3 regions of the Cupriavidus sp. PB-02 genome follow, and region 1 is predicted to be linked to each of the others. Evidence: riboswitches for the same ligand, from Rfam matches in the RefSeq annotation. Region 1 holds a riboswitch; each other region holds the start of a gene.
The links. A riboswitch is a leader RNA that binds a small molecule or an ion and turns the genes downstream of it on or off. The one in region 1 is predicted to bind glycine.
Positions count from the first base shown of each region.

Region 1 (8,063 bases):
TGTCGTCGATCGCGGACAAGATCACGGTGCTGCAGCGCGGCGCGATCCTGGCCGAGGGCCCTTACGCTGAAGTGTCGAAGGACCCGCGCGTGATGGAGGCCTACATGGGCACTGTCGACGCGGAACTGCAAGGCGCGCACTGAGGGGCACGACATGACGACATCGAATACACCTGCCCTCGAAATCAAGGGCCTGGAGGCCTGGTACGGCGAATCGCACATCCTGCACGGCGTGGACCTGACGGTGAACCGCGGTGAAGTGGTCACGCTGCTGGGCCGCAACGGCGCCGGTCGCACCACCACGCTGCGCGCGATCATGGGCCTGACGGGTGCGCGCAAGGGCTCGATCAAGGTCAATGGCCATGAAACCATCAGCCTGCCCACGCACAAGATCGCGCACTACGGCATTGGCTATTGCCCCGAAGAGCGCGCCATCTTCTCCAGCCTCTCATGCGAAGAAAACCTGATGCTGCCGCCCGTGCTCAAGGGCGCCGACACCAGCAAGGGCATGAGCGAGGCGGATATCTACGAGATGTTCCCGAACCTGAAGGAGCGCCGCCAGAGCCAGGGCACGCGTCTTTCCGGCGGCGAGCAGCAGATGCTGGCGGTCGGGCGCATCCTGCGCACGGGTGCCAACCTGCTGTTGCTCGATGAAATCTCGGAAGGGTTGGCACCGGTGATCGTGCAGGCGCTCGCGCGCATGATCCTGATGCTCAAGCAGAAGGGGTACACGGTGGTGATAGTGGAGCAGAACTTCCGCTTCGCCGCGCCGCTGGCCGACCGCTTCTACGTGATGGAGCACGGCAGCATCGTCGAGCGCTTCGCGGCCAGTGAGCTGCAGGCCAGGATGCCGGTGCTGCATGAACTGCTGGGCGTATGAGGAGCCCCTATGACTCTGTTTGAAATCCCGTTTCCGGCGCTGCTGTCGCAGCTGCTGCTGGGGCTCGTCAATGGTGCTTTCTACGCCATGCTGAGCCTGGGCCTGGCGGTCATCTTCGGCCTGCTGAACGTCATCAACTTTGCGCACGGTGCGCTCTTCATGCTCGGCGCGGTGCTGGCGTGGGCCGGCATGACCTATGCCGGGCTCAGCTACTGGGCGATGCTGCTGCTGTCGCCGCTGGTGGTCGCAGCACTGGGCGTGGCGATCGAGAAGACCATGCTGCGCTGGATCTACAAGCTGGACCATATCTACGGCCTGCTGCTGACGCTCGGCATCACGCTGGTGATCGAGGGCATCTTCCGCTCGGTCTATGGCGTGTCCGGGCTGCCCTATTCGCCGCCCGAAGCGCTGCAAGGCGCCGCCGACCTCGGCTTCATGCGCTTGCCCAACTACCGCGCGTGGGTAGTCGTGGCTTCGCTGGCGGTCTGCATGTCGACCTGGTACGTGATCGAGAAGACCCGGCTGGGCGCCTACCTGCGCGCGGGCACCGAGAACGCCAAGGTGGTGGAGGCCTTCGGCGTCAACGTGCCGCTGATGGTCACGCTGACCTACGGCTTCGGCGTGGCACTGGCGGCGTTTGCCGGCGTGCTGGCCGCGCCGGTCATGCAGGTGTCGCCGCTGATGGGGCAGAACCTGATCATCATCGTGTTCGCGGTGGTGGTGATCGGCGGCATGGGCTCGATCCTGGGCGCGATCCTGACCGGCCTGGGTCTGGGCGTGATCGAAGGGCTGACCAAGGTGTTTTATCCGGAAGCATCGTCGACCGTGGTGTTCGTGACCATGGTGATCGTGCTGCTGTTGCGCCCGGCAGGGCTGTTCGGAAAGGAGAAATGATGAACGGGCAATCTATCGCTGCACTGGGAATGCAGCCACCGCAGGCGGTACGCCGCCTGCCACGGCGGGCACTGTACGTGGCGCTGCTGGCGTGCCTGCTGGCGGCGCCGCTGGCAGGGGCCTATCCGGTGTTCGTGCTCAAGGTGCTGTGCTTCGCGCTGTTTGCATGCGCCTTCAACCTGCTGATCGGCTACACCGGGCTGCTGTCGTTCGGCCATGCGGCCTTTTTTGGCGGCGCCGGCTACGCGGCCGGCCATGCGATGAAGGCCTGGGGCGTGACGCCGGAGATCGGCCTGATCCTGGGCACGGCCACCGGCGCTCTGATCGGCTACGTGGTGGGCTCGCTGGCGATCCGCCGGCAGGGCATCTACTTCTCGATGATCACGCTGGCACTGGCGCAGATGCTGTTCTTCATCTGCCTGCAGGCGCCGTTCACCGGCGGCGAGGACGGCCTGCAGGGCATCCCACGCGGCAAGCTGTTCGGCGTGCTGTCGCTGTCTAGTGACCTGACGCTGTACTACGTGGCGCTGGCGATCATCGTCGCGGCCTTTGCGCTGATCGTGCGCACGGTGCATTCGCCGTTCGGGCAGATCCTGAAGGCGATCAAGGAGAACGAGCCGCGCGCGATCTCGCTGGGCTATGACGTCGACCGCTTCAAGGTGACCGCCTTCGTGCTGTCGGCGGCGCTGTCGGGGCTGGCCGGCTCGATCAAGGCGCTGGTGCTGGGCTTCGAGACGCTGACCGATGTGCACTGGTCGATGTCCGGGATGGTCATCCTGATGACCTTGCTGGGCGGCCTCGGCACGCTGTCCGGGCCGATCGTCGGCGCCTTTGTCGTGGTCGCGCTGGAGAACAAGCTCGGCGAACTGGGCAGCTACCTGGCGGCCGCGACGGGCATCGACTGGTTCAACGGGCTCGGGGAATCGGTGTCGATGGTGACCGGCATTATCTTCATCGTCTGCGTGCTGACGTTCCGCAGGGGCATCGTCGGCAGTCTGGGGCGAAGTCCTGGATGAGGCCCGGTTTTCCCCTCTCCCGCTTGCGGGAGAGGGGAGAAAACACCCGCGAGCTCAGGCCTTGGCCAATGCCAGCGCCGCAGCCGGCGCGACCGCCGTCTTTGCGCCGAGGTGTTGCTCAACCACCCCAGCCACCATATCCGCCGTCACCGCGGACAACGTCCAGCCCAGGTGCCCATGCCCCGTGTTGTAGAAGACGCACGGCGCTTTCCCTCGGCCTACGCGCGGCAGCATGTCCGGCATCATCGGCCGCAATCCGGCCCAGGGCACCACGCTGCGCGTGCTGACACCCGGGAAGCACTGCTGCACCCACTCCACCAGCGGCCGGATGCGATCGGCGCGGATGTCGCGGTTGTAGCCGTTGAACTCCGCGGTGCCGGCCACGCGGAAGCGGTCGTCGCCCAGGCGGCTGGTGACCAGCTTGGTTGCATCGTCGAGCAGGCTGACGGTCGGCGCCGCGGCGCGGCTGGCCTCGTCGGCCAGGTTGACCGTGATCGAATAGCCTTTGACCGGGTAGATGTTGACACGGTCCCCCAGGCCGGCCGCCAGCGCGCGGCTGGCGGTGCCGGCGCAGATCACGGCGCCGTCGAAGGTCGACGTGGACGTATCGGTGCCTTGCTGCACGGTCACGCTGGCGCGCCTGCCGTCGGTCTTGACGGCGCTGACGTCCTGCCCGTAGAGGCAGCGCACGCCGAGCCGGTCGATGGCCGCGGCCAGGCCGCTGGTGAACTTGTGGATATCGCCGGTCGAGTCGCTCTCGGTGAAATACCCGCCGTAGTAGGAGCCCACCAGCGTCGGCTCGATCGCCCGCATCTCCTGCGGCGTCACGGCGCGCCGCTCCAGCCCGCCCTGCGCCAGCAGCGCGGAGACGCGGCCGGCATGCTCGAAGCCGGCCTTGTCGCGGTAGATATGGAGGATGCCCTCTTTCTTCAGGTCGAAATCGATGCCCTCCTGCGCCGCCCAGGCGAACAGGTGCTCGCGGGCCGCGATGGCCAGGCGCGCGGTCTCGGCAGTATTGCTGCGGTAGTGGGGGATCGACGCGATGAACTCGGCAAACCACGTGAGCTTGTGCCAGCTCGGGCTGGGATTGACCAGCAGCGGGGCGTCGCTCCTGAGCATCCATTTGAGCCCCTTGACGATGGTCGACCAGTGGGTCCAGACCTCGGCATTGGAGGCGGACAGCTGTCCGCCATTGGCGAACGAGGTCTCCATGGCGGCATAGCGATGCCGTTCGAACAGCGTGACGGAGAATCCGCGCCGGGCGAGCGCGTAGGCTGTGGTGACACCGGTGATGCCACCGCCGATGACGGCGATTGTCTTCATGAGCTGAAGGCTCCAGGAACGTCGATGGTGGGAGTCCATACGCAATATGCGTAGCGGACGCCCCCTCTGTTCTGGACCTGAGAGATTCACGACGCCTCGCCGGGGCGATGCGCGCTTGCTCCTTCGGTATGCCGGCGGACGATGACGCCGGACATTCTTCAGAGTGCACTGCTAGTGATACCGGTCCTTTTGCCTGAGAGTTTCCGGGGCGGTTGCTCCTTCGGCGCTGTCCCGCGGCGGTTGCCGCCGGAACAGTCTCTCCCAGCATCACACTGGCTTGACGCCAATCCGGGCAATGTAGAGACAAGGCACGGCCTTGGATATGCGGGTTTACGCGAGTGGCGCGATGCGGCAATCCACCGTTCGCCGTGGGACGAGGCGAGCACTTTCACCGCGGCTCCGGCGTCGCCCGCGTCGCTATGTCGCACCGGCCGGGACCTGCTTGCCACCTAAAATGTCAGCGCTCGCTCTCGGGAGGAAGCGCCGGACACACAGCGCGCGCAGGGCAGGCGAGCCAAAAAAGACGAGAACAAGGTTTTCCAGTGAAGAGAAATCGGATTGCGCTGGCCGCATCGGCCGCGCTGATGGGCCCCGGCATGGCGGGCGCCCAGGTTGCCGCGCCTGAGCCACTGCAGGAGGTGGTGGTCTCGGCCAAGACCGAGCGTAGTGAAACTCCCGCCACGCCGCCCAATACGCCGTCGCCGGCCTATGGCATCAGCAGCAAGCGCATGGCGGACTTCAATGTGGTGAACACCGAGGACGCGCTCAAGTACGCGCCCAATCTCGCCGTGCGCAAGCGCTTTATCGGCGATATGAATTCGATCATCTCGGTGCGCAGCACCAGCTCGCGCCAGTCGGCGCGGGGGCTAGTCTATGCGGACGGCCTGCTGCTGTCCAACCTGCTGGGCTCGGATTTCACATTTCCGCCGCGCTGGTCGCTGGTCAATGCCGCCGAGATCGAGCGCGTGGACGTGCTGTACGGCCCGTATTCCGCGCTGTACCCGGGCAATTCGCTGGGCGCGACGGTGCTGATCTCGACGCGCACCCCGGAGAAATTCGAGGGCGATGCCAGCGTGCAGCTGTTCACGCAGCGCTTCGGCCTGTACGGCACGCATGACAACTTCAACGGCGTGCATGCCAACGCCTACGTGGGCGACCGCGTCGGCCCGTTCTCCTGGCTGGTCAGCGTGGACCGGCAGGACAGCAAGAGCCAGCCGCTGAGCTTCTACACCGCGGCGCGTTCGTCCGCGCGCGCCACTTCCGCCGACAAGCCGGTCACCGGCGCCTTCTTCGACAAGGACCAGACCGGCGCCGACCGCGTGGTGATGGGCGTCAACAGCGAGGGCGTCACGCACACGGTGCAGGACCAGCTCAAGGTCAAGCTGGGCTATGACATCACCAATACGCTGCAAGCGCAGTTCACCGCCGCGTACTGGCAACAGGACCGCTCCAGCGCCACCGGCAGCTACCTGCGCGATGCCAACGGCAACGTCGTCTCCAGCGGCCCGGTGAATATCGGAGGCTTTCGCTATGTGATTCCCGCCAACGCCTTTGCCCCGAGCAACGGCGAGGACGCGCGCTGGCTCTACGGCCTGTCGCTGCGCACGCGCAACGAGACCGGCTGGAACTTCTCCGGCGTGGCGTCGCTGTTCGATGTCAGTAAGGACGTGAGCCGCACCGCCAGCACGGCTGGCAACGGTCCGGGCACCGTTACCTATGGCGACGGCACCGGCTGGCGCACGCTGGACCTGAAGGCCGACTACCGTCCGCAGCAACTGCAGGGCGGGCACTGGGTCACCTTCGGTTACCACTACGACAACTACCGGCTGACCAATACCACCTACAACACCTCGGACTGGCAGGCGGCGACCATCACCGCCTTCAACAATGCCTTTGCCGGCAAGACCGAGACCCAGGCGCTGTATGCGCAGGATGCCTGGTACTTCGCCCCGGACTGGAAGCTGATCCCCGGCGTGCGCTACGAGCACTGGCGCGCCTATGACGGCAGCCGCAGCCAACCCGGCGTGAATATCGGCTACCCGGTGCGCAGCGAATCCAACTGGTCGCCCAAGCTGGCGCTCGAGAAAGCGATCGGGCAGGACTGGCTGGGCCGGCTGTCGCTGGGCCAGGCCTATCGCTACCCGACTGTCAGCGAGCTGTTCCAGGGGCGCATCACCGGCACCTCGCTGATCAACAACGATCCCAACCTGCGGCCCGAGCGCTCGTTCTCCAAGGACCTGACCTTCGAGCGGACGGTGGAGCGGGCGTATTTCCGCGTCTCGGTGTATGAGGACGATATCCGCGACGCGCTGGTGAGCCAGACCAACACCACCGTGTTCCCGACCGTCACCAGCTTCCAGAACGTGGACCGCGTGCGCACGCGCGGCATCGAGCTGGCGTATGACGCGCGCGATGTCTTTATCAACGGCTTCGACCTGTCGGCCAGCGGCGCCTACAACCATTCGAAGACGCTGGAGAACGCCAACAACCCGGCCTCGGTGGGCAAGTATTTCTACCGGATCCCCAAGTGGCGCGCCAACCTGGTCGGCACCTATCGCATCACGCCGGCCTGGGCCGGCACGCTGGCCATGACCTATTCCGGGCGGCAGTACAATACGCTCGACAATTCGGACGTCAACCCTGACACCTTCGGCGGCACCAGCAGCTTCCTGACCTTCGATGTCAAGGTGACTTACCGGCCTGCCAAGAACGTGCGCCTCGGGCTTGGCATCGACAACCTGACCGACCAGCGCTACTACGTCTACCACCCGTATCCGGGGCGGACGTTCTACGCCGAGGCCAAGCTCTCCTTCTAAGCAATTGAACAGGCTGACCACAACCATGACAGGCATGCGCCCCGGCTTTCGCTTTCTCGTTGCCGGGCTGCTGGCCTGCACCGCGCTGGCGGGCACCGCGCAAACGCATGGCAACCACGGCGGCCACGGTGGCCAGGCCAAGGCCGCGAAGATGAGCGAACTGGGCACCGGCGCCGCGTTCGACCGGGACGGCAAGCTGTGGATCGCCTACAAGGACGGCCCCTATGTCGCGGTGCGTTCGTCGACGGATTTCGGCCGCAGCTTCGGACCCGCGCAGCACATCAACAGCACGCCGGAGCCGGTTGCCGCCGACCACGACAGCCGGCCCAAGGTGGCCACCGGGCGCGACGGCGAGATCTTCGTCACCTGGACCCAGCCGCGGCCCAAGCCCTGGACCGGCTTTATCCGCTTTGCGCGCTCCACCGACGGTGGCAAGTCCTTCGCCACGCCGCTGACGGTACATGCCAATCGCGACGAGATCACGCACCGCTTCGACGCCATCGCGGTCGACCAGTCCGGCCGCATCTTCGTCAGCTGGATCGACAAGCGCGACGTCATCGCCGCCGAGGCGCGCAAGCAGCCGTATGCCGGCGCCGCGATCTACTACGCGGTATCGGCCGACCACGGCAAGAGCTTCCAGGGCGACTACAAGATCGCCGACCAGTCGTGCGAATGCTGCCGCATTGCCATGTCGCCCACGCCCGACGGCAACATGCTGGCGTTGTGGCGCCACGTGTTCCCGCCCAACGCACGCGACCACGCGCTCGCGCAGCTTGGCGCCGACGGCACCGCCACGCCGCTGCAGCGCGCCACCTTCGACGACTGGCGCATCGACGCCTGCCCGCATCAGGGGCCGGGCGCGTCGGTGGCGCCGGACGGCACGCTGCACATGGTCTGGTTCAACATGCGCGAAGGCAAGCCCACGGTGTCGGTCGGCCGCTGGAAGGACGGCAAGCTGCAGGCGCAGCGCCCGCTCGAAGACCCGCGCGCGCAGCATGCCGATATTGTCGCGCTCGACAATAACGAGATCGCGGTCGCCTGGAAGTCGTTCGACGGCCAGCAGACGCGCCTGTCCGCCATGCTGTCGCACGACGGCGGCAAGACCTGGCAGACCCGGCAGGTGGCCCGCACCGAG
Region 1 covers NZ_CM177695.1:331,162-339,224, forward strand. The annotation lists gene AC10V3_RS22225 (ABC transporter ATP-binding protein) at 1-143, shown strand, start outside; gene AC10V3_RS22230 (ABC transporter ATP-binding protein) at 154-879, shown strand; gene AC10V3_RS22235 (branched-chain amino acid ABC transporter permease) at 889-1,773, shown strand; gene AC10V3_RS22240 (branched-chain amino acid ABC transporter permease) at 1,803-2,789, shown strand; gene AC10V3_RS22245 (D-amino acid dehydrogenase) at 2,844-4,151, opposite strand; glycine riboswitch at 4,284-4,386, opposite strand; gene AC10V3_RS22250 (TonB-dependent receptor) at 4,655-6,928, shown strand; gene AC10V3_RS22255 (sialidase family protein) at 6,954-8,063, shown strand, end outside.

Region 2 (8,063 bases), on a different replicon from region 1:
GCCGCCTTCCGGGCGGTTGGTCAGGGTGAGCTCGCCGCCATGGCGCGCGGCGATGTCCGCGGCGATCGACAGACCCATGCCGACCCCGCCGGTGGCGCGGCTGCGCGAGGACTCGATGCGGTAGAACGGCTCCATCACGCGCTGCAGTTCGTCAGGCGGGATGCCGGGGCCGTCGTCGCAGATATCGATCAGCACCCGTTCCGCGCTATCGGTCAGCACGATGCTGGCCGCGCCGCCGTAGCGCCGCGCATTCTCCACCAGGTTCACCACCGCGCGCCGCAGGTCGGACGGGCTCGCCAGCAGCGGCTGCGCCTGCCCGCTGAGCGCGACCTCGTGGCCGGTCTCGGCGGCGTCGTCGACCACCGCCTGCAACAGCGCCAGCACGTCCACGCGCTGGCGCGGGCCGCTGGCTTCATCGCGGTCGCGCAGGTAGTACAGCGTGGCGTCGATCAGGCCGTTCATCTCGGCCAGGTCCTGGCGCAGGCGGTAGCGCACTTCGCCGGCCTGCTTGCTGTCGATCCCCTCGCTCCCATCCATGCGTTCGATGCGCAGGCTCATGCGCGTCAGCGGCGTGCGCAGGTCGTGCGATACCGCCGCCAGGAAGCGCGACTGCTGCGCCAGCTGGTTGCGGATGCGCTGCTGCATATGGTTCAGCGCCTGCGCCGCGGCGCGCGCCTCGGCCGGGCCGGCGCTTTCGTCGAGCGGCGCCGCATGGACGTCCTGCGCGAGCCGGCCGGCGCCGCTGGCGAGTTGCTGCACCGGGCGCGCCAGCAGCCGCGCGCCGGCCCACGAGGCCGCCACGATCGCGGCCACCTGGAACAGCAGGCCGATGTGCGGCGGCCACGGCCAGCGCGGCGGTGGTGGCCGGTGCGGCGCGCCGGCGTCGGCGCCTTCAGGCGGCGGACCTGGACGCCATTCGCCCGGAGGCGGCGGGCCCGGACGCCACTCGCCCGGCGGCGGCCCGCCCGGTCCGTCGCGCAACGCGCGCTCCAGCCCCGGCCGCGGGAACAGGTTTTCGATCACGGTCATGCCAAGCAGGTGCACGGCCAGCATGATCGCGGCCATCACCACGAACAGCCGCACGAACATCGAGTCATAGCGCGCCAGGCGCCCGGTCTTGCTCATGCTTCCAGCGTCGCGGTAAAGACATAGCCCTCGCCGCGCACGGTGCGGATCAGCGTGGGGTCGCGCGGGTCGTCGCGCAGCTTCTGGCGCAGCCGCGACACCAGCAGGTCGATGCTGCGGTCGAACACGTCGAGCCCGCGCCCGCGCGCCTGGTTGATCAGCAACTCGCGGTCGAGCACGCGGTTGGGCTGCTCGACAAAGGCCAGCAGCAGGCGGAATTCGGCATTGGACAGCGGCACCACCACGTCGTCGCGATCGACCAGCTGGCGCAGCGTGGTATTCAGGCGCCAGTCGCCGAAGCGCAGCTCGTGCCCGGACGGCGCGGCGGCACGGCGTGCTTCGGCGCCATTGCCGCGGCTGCGGCGCAGCACGGTGTGGATGCGCGCTACCAGCTCGCGCATCTCGAAGGGCTTGGTGACGTAGTCGTCGGCGCCCACTTCCAGCCCGACCACGCGGTCGGCCAGCTCGGCGCGCGCGGTCAGCATGATCACGGCGACATCGGTCTGCGCGCACAGCTCGCGGCACAGTGCCAGGCCGTTCTCGCCGGGCAACGACAGGTCGAGGATCACCAGGTCATACGGCGTGGCGGCCATCGCCTGGCGCATCTCCACGCCGCCTTCGACGCCATCGGCCTGCATGCCGAAGGTGGACAGGTATTCGGCCAGCATGGAGCGGATCTGGGGATCGTCGTCGACGATCAGCAGGCGGATGGGAAGCGTGGGGGTGAATTCCATAAGCGAAGGGATCGGCATATGCCGGCGGCAGGCGCCGGCGCCGAGGGGCATGCGGTGCCCCACTTTACCAGCCCGCGATGACCCCACTGTGCCCGCTTTGTATCAACGCTGATACGCAGCCTGGCCGGGGCACCTGGCTTGTACGCGAATGCAATACGGGCCTGACCAAGTGCTCAAGCAATGCGGCGCGCCCTTCCCTAGCATGGACCGGCATTCCAACAAGCTACCCAACCACAGGAGAAGTCCATGCCCGCCCTACCCGCCCTGAATGCCCGGCTGCGCGCCGGCCTGTCCGTGCTGACGCTGTGCGCCGCCTGCCTGGTCGCCTTGCCGGCCAGCGCGCTGCAAGCCGGCCCGCTGCCCGGCGCCATGCCGCCATCTGCGCCGGCAACCGCCGAGTCGCTCGGCCTCAATCCCGCGCAGGCGCGCCTGTGGCAGGCGGCCCGCAGTGCCACGCGCGAAGCCGAGGCGCACGCGCTCGAACTGCGTGCCCGCTTCGTGCGCGAGACCGCGGACGAGTCGCCAGACAACCCGCTGCGCCCGCGCGTGCAGGCCATGGAGCGCCTGCATGAAGCGTTCGACCAGGACCGCCGCGCGGTGCGTGAATGCTGGCTGGCGCTGGACGACAGCCTCGACCCCGCGCAACGCAGGCGCCTGCGCGGCTTGCCCGAGGCGGCGCACTGGCTGGGCCTGCCGCCGCACGCGGCGATGATGGCGCCGCCGCCGGGCGGACTGCAGCGGTAGGTACGCGCCCGCCGCCACGAAAAAATGCCCCCGCACGCTTGCGCGCCGGGGGCCGGAGAACAGGGAAATTCCGAACGCGAGGTCCGGTACGGCAGGAAAGCCGGGCAAGCCCGCCGCAGCACGCCTGCGCAAGCGCAGGCAGCACAGTCGCTATGCTAGGGAGCACGGCGCGCGCCGTCTTGTCAGGCTGGTAGGGATTTGTATCGGGACTGTAGTGCGGATTAATGGAATTCAGCCCGCGGCAGTCTTGCCGGGCGTGCCCAGCAGCGCCTTGAGCGCGCCGAGCCGGTCCTTGGGGCTCATCGCCGGGGTTTCGTCCTTGGGCGCGGGCGCTTCCTCCAGCTTCATCTCGCCGATAAAGCGCGACGCCTGGCAGGAATAGGTCTCTCGCGCGCGCTTGCGCTTCTTGCACCAGCTGATCTGCAGGCTGCGCTGCGCACGGGTGATGCCGACGTACATCAGCCGGCGCTCTTCCTCGATCTTCTCGTCGGTCATGTCCTCGTCTTCGCGGCAGTGGGGCAGGATGCCCTCTTCCACGCCGACCAGGAACACATGCGGATATTCCAGCCCCTTGGAGGCGTGCAGCGTCGACAGCCGCACCGCGTCAGGATCTTCCTCGCGCCCTTCGAGCATGCTCATCAGCGCCACGGTCTGGGTCAGTTCCAGCAGGTTCTTGCCTTCGTCGCCAAAGCCGTCGGCGTTGTCGAAGCCGGTGGCCTCTTCGCCCTCGGCGGCTTCCGGCTTGGTGCCCTTGCGCTTGAGCCAGTCGAGGAATTCGAGCGTATTGGTCCAGCGCGACTGGGCCTGGCGTTCGTCGAAGGCGTCGTACAGGTAGGCCTCGTAGTGGATGCCTTCCATCAGGTCGTCGAGCACCACGGTCGCCGGGTCCTTGGCCGCGCGATCGGCCAGCCGCACCATCGATTCGCAGAACACGCGCAGCGGTTCCAGCTGGCGCGGCTGCAGCTTGCCTTCGATGCCGCCCATCATCGCGGCCTCGAACAGCGACACCTTGGCCTGCCCGGCAAAGGTGCCCAGCACTTCCAGCGTGGTAGTGCCCACCCCGCGCCGCGGCGTGGTGATGGCACGGATAAAGGCGGGATCGTCGTCCGGATTGGCGATCAGACGCAGGTAGGCGCAGATGTCCTTGATCTCGGCCTTGTCGAAGAAGCTCTGGCCGCCCGACAGCACGTAGGGAATGCGCTCGCGGCGCAGGATCTGCTCGAAGAGCCGCGCCTGGTGGTTGCCGCGATAGAGGATGGCGTAGTCGCGGAACTGCGCGCGGCGCTCGAACTTGTGCGCGGACAGGCGGAACACCACCGACTCGGCCTCGTGCTCCTCGTCGTTCATCGGGTGAATGGCGATGGGATCGCCCATGCCGTGCTCGCTCCACAGCTTCTTGTCGAACAGCTTGGGATTGTTGGCAATGACCGCGTTGGCCGCTTCCAGGATGCGCACGGTGGAGCGGTAGTTCTGCTCCAGCTTGACCACCTTCAGGGCCGGGAAATCGGTCTGCAGCAGGCGCAGGTTGTCCAGCGTGGCGCCGCGCCAGCCGTAGATGGCCTGGTCGTCGTCGCCCACCGCGGTAAAGGCCGGCGCGCGCAGGTGCGAGCCGCCCGCCAGCAGCTTGAGCAGCTGGTACTGGCACGCGTTGGTGTCCTGGTATTCGTCGACCAGGAAGTAGCGCAGGCGGTTCTGCCACTTGAGCTGTACCGTTTCATTGCGCGCGAACAGTTCGGCGGGCAAGCGGATCAGGTCGTCGAAGTCCACCGCCTGGTAGGCGTGCAGCGTGGCTACGTAGTTGCGGTAGACCAGCGCGGCCTGGTGCTCGTCGGCATTGGCCGCCTGCGCGATCGCGGCCTCGGGGTCGACCATGCCGTTCTTCCACAGCGAGATCGTGCTTTGCACGCCGCGGATCAGCTTCTTGTCGGTGGTGCCGAGCTGCTCCTGGATCAGGCCGAAGCAGTCGTCCGAATCCATGATCGAGAACTGCGGCTTCAGGCCCACATGCTCGGCCTCCATGCGCAGGATCTGCACGCCGAGCGAGTGGAAGGTACAGACCGTCAGCTGCTTCAGAGGAATGCGCTTGCCCTCGCGCGTGGTCTTGCCTTCCATCAGCTTGCCGATGCGCTCCTGCATCTCCTTGGCCGCCTTGTTGGTAAAGGTGACGGCGGCGATATGGCGCGGCTCGAAGCCCTTGTCCTCGATCAGGTGCGCGATCTTCTGCGTGATCACGCGGGTCTTGCCCGAGCCTGCCCCGGCCAGCACCAGGCAGGGCCCGTCCAGGTAGCGGACGGCTTCGGATTGGGCGGGGTTCAGGCCGTGGGTCATGCGAGGGGCGCGGTTGGAGACGGAAGGGGAATCGGCAAGAGAGGCGGGACGCGCCAGCTCGCGCGAAAGGTAGCGGCGGCAAAGCTGCTGATGTTAACACGCTGGCCGCCCCCGGTCAGTCAGCGCAAATCGCATTGACAGCTCCCGTTGTGTCACTGGCGTAACACTTCGTAAAGGCCGGAGCCGATCGCATAGGGCGCCGATCTAACTAATGTGTCCCCCAGCCTGCGCGGCCGTTCGGACATGCATTAATCATCACACGGAGCCAACAATGAAAACCCTGCAAACTTTGACCAAGGTGACCCTGATCGGCGCAACGGTCGCGGCCTTTGCCGGTTGCGCAGACATGACCCCGAAGCAACGCAACACCGCCATCGGCGCGGGCGCGGGTGCCGTGGGCGGCGCCATCCTCACCGAAGGCAGTGCACTGGGTACGCTGGGTGGCGCGGCCGTGGGCGGCGTGATCGGTAACGTCGTCACCGACGACAAGAAGAAGTAAATTCGCCGCCCCTGGCGGCGGGGCGCAGGAACGGGTACAGCCGCCGGGCGGCTTCCGGCCCGCGTTTGACAAAGGCCGGGGCCTCCCGTACATTGCGCGCATCCGACCGGGAGAGCGCGCATCTCTGCGCCGCCGAAGGGGTATCACCCGAAAACTCTCAGGCACCACGGACCGATCGGATCGGCATGCAACATGCACACAATGCATGCCGCACTCTGGAGAGCGGCACCCGCCATTCATGGCGAGCGTGCCCACCGAAGGGGCGCACGAGGATGGGGTCTACGGATCCGCCTTGTAATCTCTCAGGTATCGAGGACAGAGGGGTCATCCGCCGCAGCGGATTGCTACGCCATATTGTTGGCGCGGCGAGCGTTGCGGCGGATGACCCTTTTTTCGTTTTCGCAACCCGAGACTGCCCCCGAGGATTCCATGACGCTCCAGGCCACGCCCCTCAACGCCATCCACCGCGCCCTCGGCGCCCGCATGGTCGACTTCGGCGGCTGGGACATGCCGGTCAACTACGGCTCCCAGATCGAAGAACACAACGCCGTGCGCAGCGATGCCGGCATGTTCGACGTGTCGCACATGTGCGTGGTGGACCTCAGCGGCGCCAATAGCCGCGCCTTCCTGCGCGGCCTGCTGGCCAACAATGTCGACAAGCTGCAGACGCCGGGCAAGGCGCTCTACTCCTGCATGCTGGACGAGAAAGGCGGCGTGATCGACGACCTGATCGTCTACTTCTTTGCCGAGGACCGCTTCCGCCTGGTGGTCAATGCCAGCACCGCGCTGGGCGATATCGACTGGATCCGCTCGCGTAATGCCGCCACCGGCAGCGGCGTGACCATCACCCCGCGCCGTGAAGACGTCGCCCCCGAGGGCGTGCAGCCGCTGGCCATCGTCGCCGTGCAGGGCCCGAACGCCCGCGCCAAGGTGTGGAGCACGTTCCCGTCGACCCAGCCCTCCGACGCCCTCAAGCCCTTCAACGCCGTCGTGGTCCAGGACCCGGCCATCGGCGAAATCATGGCCGCCCGCACCGGCTACACCGGCGAAGACGGCTTCGAACTGGTGGTGCCCGCCGCGAGCGTCGCCGCCGTGTGGGAAAAGCTGAACGCCGCGGGCGTGCGCCCGGCCGGCCTGGGCGCGCGCGACACGCTGCGCCTGGAAGCCGGCATGAACCTGTACGGCCAGGACATGGATATCAACACCTCGCCGCTGGACGCGGGCCTGGCCTGGACCGTCGACCTGCAGAGCGAACGCGACTTCACCGGCAAGGCGGCACTGGCCGCGGCTGGTTCGCGCCAGCAATTCCTCGGCCTGATCCTGCGTGACAAGGGCGGCGTGCTGCGCTCGCACCAGAAGGTGATCACCGCGGCCGGTGACGGCGAGATCACCAGCGGCACCTTCAGCCCGTCGCTGTCGCAGTCGATCGCCTTTGCGCGCCTGCCGCAGGGCGTCAATGTCGGCGACACGGTGCAGGTAGAGATCCGCGACCGCAAACTCAGTGCGACTGTGGTTAAACTGCCGTTTGTGCGCAATGGCAAGGCACTCGTGAGCTAAGGGGAAAACCCGCTCACCCAACGGTCGCCCTCGCCTGCCGGCAGCTTCGCCGGGCAGGCATCACCCAACAAGAAACAGATCTGTATCCGGAGAACCTCCATGAATTTCCCCGCTGACCTCAAGTACACCGAGTCGCATGAGTGGGTACGCGTCGAAGCCGACGGCACGCTCACCATCGGCATCACCGACCACGCGCAGGACGCGCTGGGCGACATCGTCTTCCTGGAACTGCCCGAAGTGGGCAAGTCGGTCGGTGCCGGCGATGCGCTGGCAGTGGTGGAATCGGTGAAGGCCGCTTCCGACATCTACGCTCCGGTGGCCGGCGAAGTGATCGCCGTCAACGAGGCCGCCACGGCCGCGCCGGAAAGCGTCAATGCCGATGCCTTCGACGCCTGGCTGTTCAAGCTCAAGCCGGCCAACGCCGACGACGTCAATGGCCTGATGTCGGCCGACGCGTACAAGGCCAGCGTCGGCGCCTGACGCCGGCCACGCCGGTCCCGCGCGGACCGGCCACTGCAGACAGACGCGCGCCGGCGGGCTGACCACCTGCCGACGCGCCCCCCACGAGGTTCTTGCCAATGAACGCCCCGCTTCCCATGAACGCCGCCCAAGGTAACCGGCCCACGCTGGCCGAACTGGAGGCGCGCGACGCCTTCGCCGCCCGCCATATCGGCCCCGATACCCCCGAACAGCAGCACATGCTGAAGGTGCTCGGCTATGACAGCCGCGCCGCGCTGATCGACGCCGTCATCCCCGCCGCCATCCGCCGCCGCGACGGCATGCCGATGGGCGAGTTCACCGAGCCGCTCAGCGAAGAAGCGGCGCTCGAGAAGCTGCGCGGCCTCGCGCGCAAGAACAAGGTACTGAAGAGCTTTATCGGCCAGGGCTACTACAACACGGTCACGCCGGCGGTCATCCTGCGCAATATCTTCGAGAACCCGGCCTGGTACACCGCCTACACGCCCTACCAGCCGGAAATCTCGCAGGGCCGCCTGGAAGCGATGCTGAACTTCCAGCAGATGGTCACCGACCTGACCGGGCTGGATATCGCCAATGCGTCGATGCTGGATGAAAGC
Region 2 covers NZ_CM177694.1:4,222,705-4,230,767, forward strand. The annotation lists gene AC10V3_RS19975 (sensor histidine kinase) at 1-1,125, opposite strand, end outside; gene AC10V3_RS19980 (response regulator) at 1,122-1,859, opposite strand; gene AC10V3_RS19985 (Spy/CpxP family protein refolding chaperone) at 2,106-2,603, shown strand; gene AC10V3_RS19990 (UvrD-helicase domain-containing protein) at 2,835-4,931, opposite strand; gene AC10V3_RS19995 (YMGG-like glycine zipper-containing protein) at 5,203-5,430, shown strand; glycine riboswitch at 5,528-5,614, shown strand; glycine riboswitch at 5,636-5,759, shown strand; gene gcvT (glycine cleavage system aminomethyltransferase GcvT) at 5,860-6,987, shown strand; gene gcvH (glycine cleavage system protein GcvH) at 7,087-7,467, shown strand; gene gcvP (aminomethyl-transferring glycine dehydrogenase) at 7,566-8,063, shown strand, end outside.
Region 2: another riboswitch for glycine. It lies ahead of gcvT (glycine cleavage system aminomethyltransferase GcvT); the one in region 1 lies ahead of AC10V3_RS22245 (D-amino acid dehydrogenase).

Region 3 (8,063 bases), on a different replicon from region 1:
GCGGGCTGACAACTCCGTGGCATACAAGGGCACCTTCGGTGGTCTGACTGTCGGCGGCACGTACAGCTTCGGCCGCGACTCGGTCAATGTGGGCCCGAGCCCGGCCGGCACCAACTGCGCTGGCGAAAGCCCCGCCGACAAGAAGGCCTGCCGCGAGTGGTCGGCACTGGTGCAGTACGCCACCAACTGGTGGGGCGTGCACACGGCATACGACTCGCTGCGCGGCGGGCCCGGCGCGTTCGGGGGCCTGACCAACAGCAACCTGACCGATGACCGCCTCTCGGTGGGCGGCTACATGATCCTCGAACGCACCAAGCTGGGCGCCGGTTGGATCCGCCGCGACAACGAGGGCAGCCCGACCCGCATCAGTGACTTGTACTATGCAGGCGTGTCCCATGAAATCACCCCGGCGATCAACCTGGCCGGCCAAATGTACTACCTGAAGTATCGCGGCAGCGACAACAAGTCTCTGCTGTTCGCGATACGCGGCATGTACAGCTTCAGCAAGCGCACTTCGGTATACGCCACTGCAGGCTACATCGACAACGGCGGCCAGCTCGCCATGTCAGTCAGCGGCGGTTCCGTCGGTTCCAATCCGAAACCGAGCGCCAACCAGTTCGGTATCATGACCGGCATCAAGCACACTTTCTAGGAGAGGTTCGCAAGGCAGCGTGGCGGCTGGCAACAGCCACCGCCGGCCTGCTGCCGCGCGATACTTCTGCGGGTCGAGACTCATTCCCATGGCCCCATCGGGCGCTTCTACGATGAAGGCGTCGAAAACGTGGAAGGAAAGCTGAACGAATACGGGATTGACTGCGATTGCAACGTCTGGGGCATCGTCCGTGCGGGCGTCCATCCTTCCCAAGAGAAGAAGCCGCGCGAGGGCATGCAAACCGGCATCGAACTCGGCTCCCCCGAGGAGTTCCTGGACCGCGCCGCAAAGCGCGACAGCGCCCACGCGCACCGTCTCACAGCTCTCAGGCCGCGGGCGCACCGCTCGCGTCATCCCCGGCCAGCACTACCGTTGATGCCGTACTAGCTACGGAAGGTTTGCAAGTCGAAACGACAGTAATCGCCGCGGAGGTTTAAGGAATTGCTGATCAATAGCAGCGGCGCTGGAGGTCGACGGATGTTTGGTGCCTGATTTTCACCATGCGGAAGAAGAGAGAGATCTGAGCCTCATTTCGCGCCGCATGCCCCTCATCTCGTGCCCTTTCGGGCTCGATTTGCTTGTTCAAGACGGATTGCTCCCCTGAAACGCCAGCAACGGCTTTTTGGCGATCACCAGATTTGCGAGACCGAACAGGCTGAACATCTGTGCGGTGTTCTTGGCCAAGCCCTTGTAGCGGGTCTTCTTGTGACCAAACAAGTTCTTCACCACGTGAAAGGGATGTTCCACCCGCGCCCGAATCTGGGCCTTCTTGCGCTCCACTGCCTTCGTCAGGTCCTTCCACCGACCTGCCGGCATCTTTTCAACCTTGCTGCGCTTTGCCGCTACGTGCCAGCTTATGTCAGCGCGGATCGTCCCTTGCCCTTGGGCTTGTTTGATCTCATCCCTGCGCTCCACACCTGTGTAACCCGCATCAAGATGCACTTGGCTTTCCTCGCCATGCAGCAGGTGATGGGTGTGAGCGATATCGCTTTCGTTAGCCGCCGTCGTGTGTAAGCTGTGCACCAGTCCCGAGTCGGCGTCGGCGCCGACGTGCGCCTTCATCCCAAAATGCCACTCGTTTCCCTTCTTCGTCTGGTGCATTTCCGGATCGCGCGACTTGTCCTTATTCTTGGTCGAACTCGGTGCCGCGATCAGCGTGGCATCGACCATCGTGCCCTCTCGCATCAGCAGCCCCCGCTCACTGAGCACGGCCTTGACCTCATCGAACATCGCGGCAGTCAACTCGTGCTTCTCGAGCAACCGGCGAAACTTGAGCAGCGTAGTCGCATCCGGCGCCGACTCTTGCGACAGATCCACACCCACGAATTGACGCAACGCCTGGCTGTCGTAGAGGGCGTCTTCCACGGCTTCGTCACTGAGACTGAACCACTGTTGCAGACAGTACATCCGCAACATCCTCTCCACGCCAATCGGCTGCCGCCCAACACGGCCGCTCGTCGGATACAGCGGCTCAATCAACGCGGTCCACCGTGCCCACGGCACGATCCGATCCATCTCACCGAGAAACTTCTCGCGCCGTGTCACGCGCTTCTTCTTCGCGAACTCAACATCGGCAAAGCTCGTTTGTTTCATCCTTGTCTTTGTTTTCAACGCCTTCACCTTCAACGCGCCATGCTTTCCGTCAGATGACCTGTGGGTGAATTGATCAGCATTTCCTTAACGATGTTCACTAATTTAGCCTCGCCTCAGCCACCAGAGAACCACAGTTATGCGATGCCTCCGCCTACCTCGGTTGTGTACCCGAGGCTGACTGCTTTCCAAACTAAAGCAAACAAGAAATTCGTGCTGGCTGAAAAAATGTCTCTGTGCGCCCTTTGCCTGTCGCAACTAGACCGGCCCGGCTATTTTCCGCCGCATCCAAAGTTGGTAAAGTCGGCAACGCTGCGCACCACAAGTGGCGAAAACTCCTTCGCGTATCGCTGCCGGCAATGCGGAGAGACGCTGTTGCTAACAGCGGCCGACCCTGAGGCGCCAGACCGTTGGACGCGCCTGGCTGCGGACGATTGACTTATGTCCACCACATTGCTGGCGAGGGGGGAGCGTGGGCGAAAAGCGTCTGCGGCCCAGTCCAGCTAATTCGCGCTTCTCGTCATGGCAGTCCAGCTAATTCCGGTTATAAGACAGCTGAGCGGCGACGGAATTAACTGTTAAGTCATTGATTTTTGGGAAAACGCAGTCCGACGAACTCCGGTTCCTCACACCAACGGCTCGATCGAGGAACTGTTCCTTGCTTTGGTAATTGTGATCGCTAGTGCCGGTACACTCCACGCGGCGACAACTCAAACACCACAAGGGTCATGGACCACTTGCAGAAGGGTGTATCGATACTGACTCAACGACAGGATGTCGTTCCATTCGTTGAGAGTGTTAGAAGCGCGGCCGATTCAGCCAAAGATGCGCTCGGTTTTTTCCCAAGTTCAGTCTATCTAGAGTACGCGACCAAAGGAAACCTCTTTGTTGCGGCAAACGAGAACGGCGACGAGCGTCAGTACGCGGGACACATACTCCTTGACCTTCGACAGCCAAGGGCAAAGATACTCCAGGTTTTTGTCGCCCCAGACTTCCGCGGATTGGGGTTAGGTGAAAGACTTGTTGAAAGACTCAAACGCCATCTGACAGATCTCCAGTACGTCTCGATTGAAGCGCGTGTGGCGGAAGATTTGTCCGAATCGAATCTGTTTTGGGAAGCACAGAATTTCCATGTTCAGCGCATTGAGCCCGGAGGAGGCCGCGGTAAGCGGCGGCGCATGATCGTGGTACGGAACCATGAACTAGCCTCACCACAACTCTTCGGTGTGAGCGGGATCAGTTCAATGAATCCACTTGGTCTCAATTTCGCTGCAGGAACTGGCAAGCCTACTTATCTCCTGGATATGAACGTCTTGTTCGATCTGGGACCTCGAAGACAGCGACGCAACGATGTCGTCAACCTGCTTCGCGCGGAGCGAATGCAAGTATGTAGCCTAGCGATCAGCTCCGAAATTCGCAACGAACTGGCAAGGTCTTGCCCTCCCGGAAAGACCGACCCTATGCAAGACTTTGCATCGATCTTGCCAGCATACCAAGTACTTGATGATGGCTCCAAACAGCTCATCACGGAACTTGAAGCACTCGTATTTCGCGAAAGAAGCCAACGCAACGCACTGACTCCTAACGACAGGTCGGATCTAAAGCATCTGGCAACCGCGATCTCCCATGGGCTGGAGGGCCTGGTAACGAGTGATGCAACCATCTTGGACGCCGCAGCCGATCTTCGAGACAAATATGGAATTGATGTTCTATCCCCATCGGCGTTCACTCTTCAAGAGCCACACCCCGTCGAAATCACAGCATTTGGAACCAAACCTGATCGGGTCTTAGTATTTAACGAAGCCCAGCCCGCTGACGACACAGACATCAGGGCCATGCTGTCTAAATGGAACGTCCCCCCGTCACAACAATTGGCGGAATGGGCAACGGTAGACAGCTCCCGGCAGACGAGCCGGCGCCACGTTGCACGAAGTGACGACGGCATTGTCGGCTACTTGACCTGGCGCCACACGATTGACCAGAAAACCATCATTGCGATGGTGGCCATCGAGGAACGATCCCTGCTGCAACTGACTGCGCGCGGCTGATGTTGAGCAAACTTAATGAGCAAATTCCTTCCGATGCCATCGTCCTCATCCGTTTGGGGTTTCCAGCTTCGCAATCGCTTATGCGCGCCGAAGCCCACTCCCTCGGATTTACCGCCAGCGACGATTATCAAGCCCAGTTACAAAAGATTGTCATTAAAGGACTAGTGACCGACAAGAATTGGCAGCAGAAACGGGAAGCACGATCATCAAGTTCTGCTACAAAAGCCACGGGCGCTGGCCGTCTCTGTACGCAAAAAGAATGCCGACACTATCAGGCGAGCTGTCGAGTTGTTTGAAGGTAGCGTTGACCGCCTAGTGTTCTTCGATTCTGAAAGTCCTGGCGCATGGAACAACTCTGACGGAGCAAAGGAACGTGAGGAGGAGGAAGAAAGAAACCACCTCAAGGAGGTTCTGGCGTCTGTGCGTAGCCGTGGCCAGCCGAGCTAGCCAGCACCGTCTAGTCCATCGCCATTAGCCGCGACGGGGAGCACGTTCGCTAGGAAAGGCCGCGCGTGGCAAACCGTTATGGGACGCACTGCCGCCCTTGCGGGCTCACTATTGTGCGGCCGCAGCGAGGAGCAGCAGTCCCCGCTTCTATCGAAACGCCGTGCCGCCTTCTCAAAGGAAGCTCTTGCTCCCGGCACCAGCCAACGGCTTCTAGAACTGGCGCAAGGTCAGCGAGATGCGGCTTTCCTGTGGGCTGACGGCCGAGAAGGGCATTTACCGACGCTCGCCCACTACTTCACGCGGACATTCGAACGTCCGCTCCGCCCAAGTAACGCGCCTTCGTGCACGCATCATGTCGGGCGCATTGTCGGCCTTTGGGGACATTGGCCGCGGCGGGCATCTCTGGCGACAGGACGATAGGGAGTTGCAGCATTGTCCGGTCCCCAGCAAGGGGCCGCCAGTCGACGCACGCGCAGTAGATGAATCCCCGGCGCCGACATGCGAAGCTCGCTCCTACCCGGAACGAGATACCTGCCTTGCCCCCCCTACTTAGTACGTTCTCGCTCCCGTTCGCCAGGTCTGCACCATATTCAGAGGGCCTACGAACGCGGGCGTCACTTGTCTTGCTGTCCGACTGCCTCCTACCCAACGGGATAGCTCTCGGCGATAGTCGTGCCGATCGTTGCCGCTGTTGCAGCAGACAACGTCCATCCAAGATGGCCATGGCCGGTGTTGTAGAACACCCTTGGCGCCCTGCCTTTTGATACGCGCGGCATCATGTCCGGCATCATCGGGCGAAGCCCCGCCCAGGGGACTACGCGGGAGGTATTGATTCGGAAGTTGCGACGCGTCCATGACACGAGAGGCTCGATGCGATCGGCTCGGATGTCACGGTTTTGTCCATTGAATTCGGCGGTACCTGCCACGCGGAACCTGTCGTTGCCGAGTCGGCTCGTCACGATCTTTGCGCTTTCGTCGAGCAGGCTGACCCACGGCGCGTTCGCCACGCTGTCTGCATCGTCCAGGTGCACCGTAATGGAGTACCCCTTGACCGGATAGACGTTGATCCTGTCGCCGAGCATGCCGGCTATATGTCGGCTGCCCACGCCCGCACAAACCACCAGTGCGTCGCCGGCGATCTCGTACGCCGCGCTAGCGTTTGCCGATGGCGACGTCGCGCTGTCCAACGCCTGCAGGCCGATACGCACGACGCTGGCGGATAGGTCGATGGTTCGCACGTCCATGCCCTGCAGGAAGCGCACGCCGCGCCGCTCGCAAGCGAGCGCCAAGCCGCGCGTGAACTTATGGATATCCCCGGTCGAATCGGATGGCGTGAAGTATCCGCCGAAGTATTCGCCCTGCAACGTTGGTTCGATTTCCTTGATCTCCTGCGGTGACACTGTAAAGCGTTCCAGTCCCCCTGCCACGAGTAGCGCGTTCGTCCTGCCCGCAGCCTCGAAAGCGGCCTTGTCATGATAGAAGTGCAGGATGCCGCGCCGCTCCAGATCGAACTGGATATTCTCCTGCTCGGCCATGGCAAAGAGATGCTGGCGGGCGGCAATGGCCAACTTCGTCGTTTCGATGGTGTTCTCCCGATAATGGGCGATGTTCGACACAAACTCGCCCATCCATGAGTATTTGTGCCACGACGGCTTCGGGTTCACCAGCAGCGGCGCGTTGCGCTTCAGCATCCACTTCAGCCCTTTGAGTATCGTTCCCGCGCTGTTCCAGACTTCCGCGTTGCACGCGGAGAGCTGGCCGCCATTGGCGAGCGATGTCTCCATGGCAGGATAAAGATGGCGGTCGACGACTGTCACCTCGTATCCGAGTTTCGACAGCGTGTAGGCAGTGGTGACGCCGGTAATGCCGGCGCCTATAATCACAATTTGAGACATGGCAGGGTCCTCTGTCAGGGAAAGCGATGGCCGAATCCTCGGCTTCCTACCCCATCTGTCCCGGTACCTGAGAGTTTTGGCATCGGCCGGTGACCGGTGCCGTCCCCTTCGGTGGGCATTGCTTGCAACGCCACTCTCCAGATTCTTGAATCGACGCCACAGTCCTTTTGCCTGAGAGTTTCCGGGGCGGTTGCTCCGTCGGCGCCGGGGATGGCACGCACCATCCCCGGTCTCTCCTGCGTCGTCTTGTAGCCGCTTAGCGGCCGGGCTGCCCGGGATCACAGCTTATGCGTCAAGCTGCGCCCCTTGCTTGCTCAGTCCGGCAACGCACCGCCCGAGGGCGTACGGCTGGCCAGGATGGCAATCAGCGACACCACCGCGGCCCCGACCAGGTACCAGGCTGGCGCGAGCTTATTGCCCGTGGCGCTGATCAGCCAGGTCGCAACCAGGGGGGCGGTGCCGCCGAACAAGGCGTTCGCGCTGTTAAAACACAGTGCAAAGCCGCTATATCGCACACGGGTCGGAAAACTCTCCGACAGGAAGCACGGCAGCGTGCCGTCGTTGATGGTGAGGAAGGCACCCAGTGCCACCTGAATCAGCAAGATGCCGACGATGCTGGCGCTCGACAGCGAATGGAACAGCGGCACCGTGAAGAGCGCAAACAGGATGCAGGCGGAAACCAGCATCGTCTTCCGCCCGAACCGGTCGGAAAGAAAGCCCATCACGAAAATCATCACCACATAGCTAGCCAGCGATACGGTAGACACCAGGAAGGAAACCGAGTCACTCATGCCGAGTTCCTTTGACAGGTACACAGGCATATAGCTGAGCAGCAAGTAAAAGCCGACGGCGTTCAGGCAGGTCACGCCGAAGCCGATCAGCATGGTGCGGCGATGCGAGGTGAGCAACTCGCGCAGCGGCGCCTGCGGTGCATGATTGGCTTGCTCCATCGCGACGAACTTCGGCGTATCTTCAAGTTGAAGCCGGATGTAACGGCCAACCAGCCCAAAAGGGGCGGCCAACAGGAACGGCACGCGCCAGCCCCATTCGAGCAACTGTCCGGAGGTCAGCACCGTATGCAGCCCGGCGACGAACAGCGATGCGAACAGCAGGCCGGCGGCTTCCGCGGCGGGAATGACACTGGTGTAGAGCCCGCGCTTGCGGTTCGGTGCATATTCGGCAAGAAACGCCGAGGCGCCGGCGTATTCGCCTGAAGCCGAGAAGCCCTGGACCAGCCGAATGACAAGCAGCAGTACCGGCGCCCACAGGCCCACCTGCCCATAAGTCGGCAGGAAAGCGATCAGGAAGGTCGAGCAGGACATGATCATGATCGACAGCGACAACGTATTGCGCCGGCCGAACTTGTCGCCGAAATGCCCCCAGATCACCCCTCCGATCGGACGCACGACGAAGGACAGCGCGAATACGGCA
Region 3 covers NZ_CM177694.1:2,017,772-2,025,834, reverse strand. The annotation lists gene AC10V3_RS09700 (porin) at 1-652, shown strand, start outside; partial or broken gene AC10V3_RS09695 (FAD-dependent oxidoreductase) at 758-949, shown strand; gene AC10V3_RS09690 (IS5 family transposase) at 1,235-2,245, opposite strand; gene AC10V3_RS09685 (GNAT family N-acetyltransferase) at 2,971-4,290, shown strand; gene AC10V3_RS09680 (hypothetical protein) at 4,290-4,586, shown strand; gene AC10V3_RS09675 (D-amino acid dehydrogenase) at 5,379-6,632, opposite strand; glycine riboswitch at 6,782-6,881, opposite strand; gene AC10V3_RS09670 (MFS transporter) at 6,947-8,063, opposite strand, start outside.
Region 3: another riboswitch for glycine. It lies ahead of AC10V3_RS09675 (D-amino acid dehydrogenase); the one in region 1 lies ahead of AC10V3_RS22245 (D-amino acid dehydrogenase).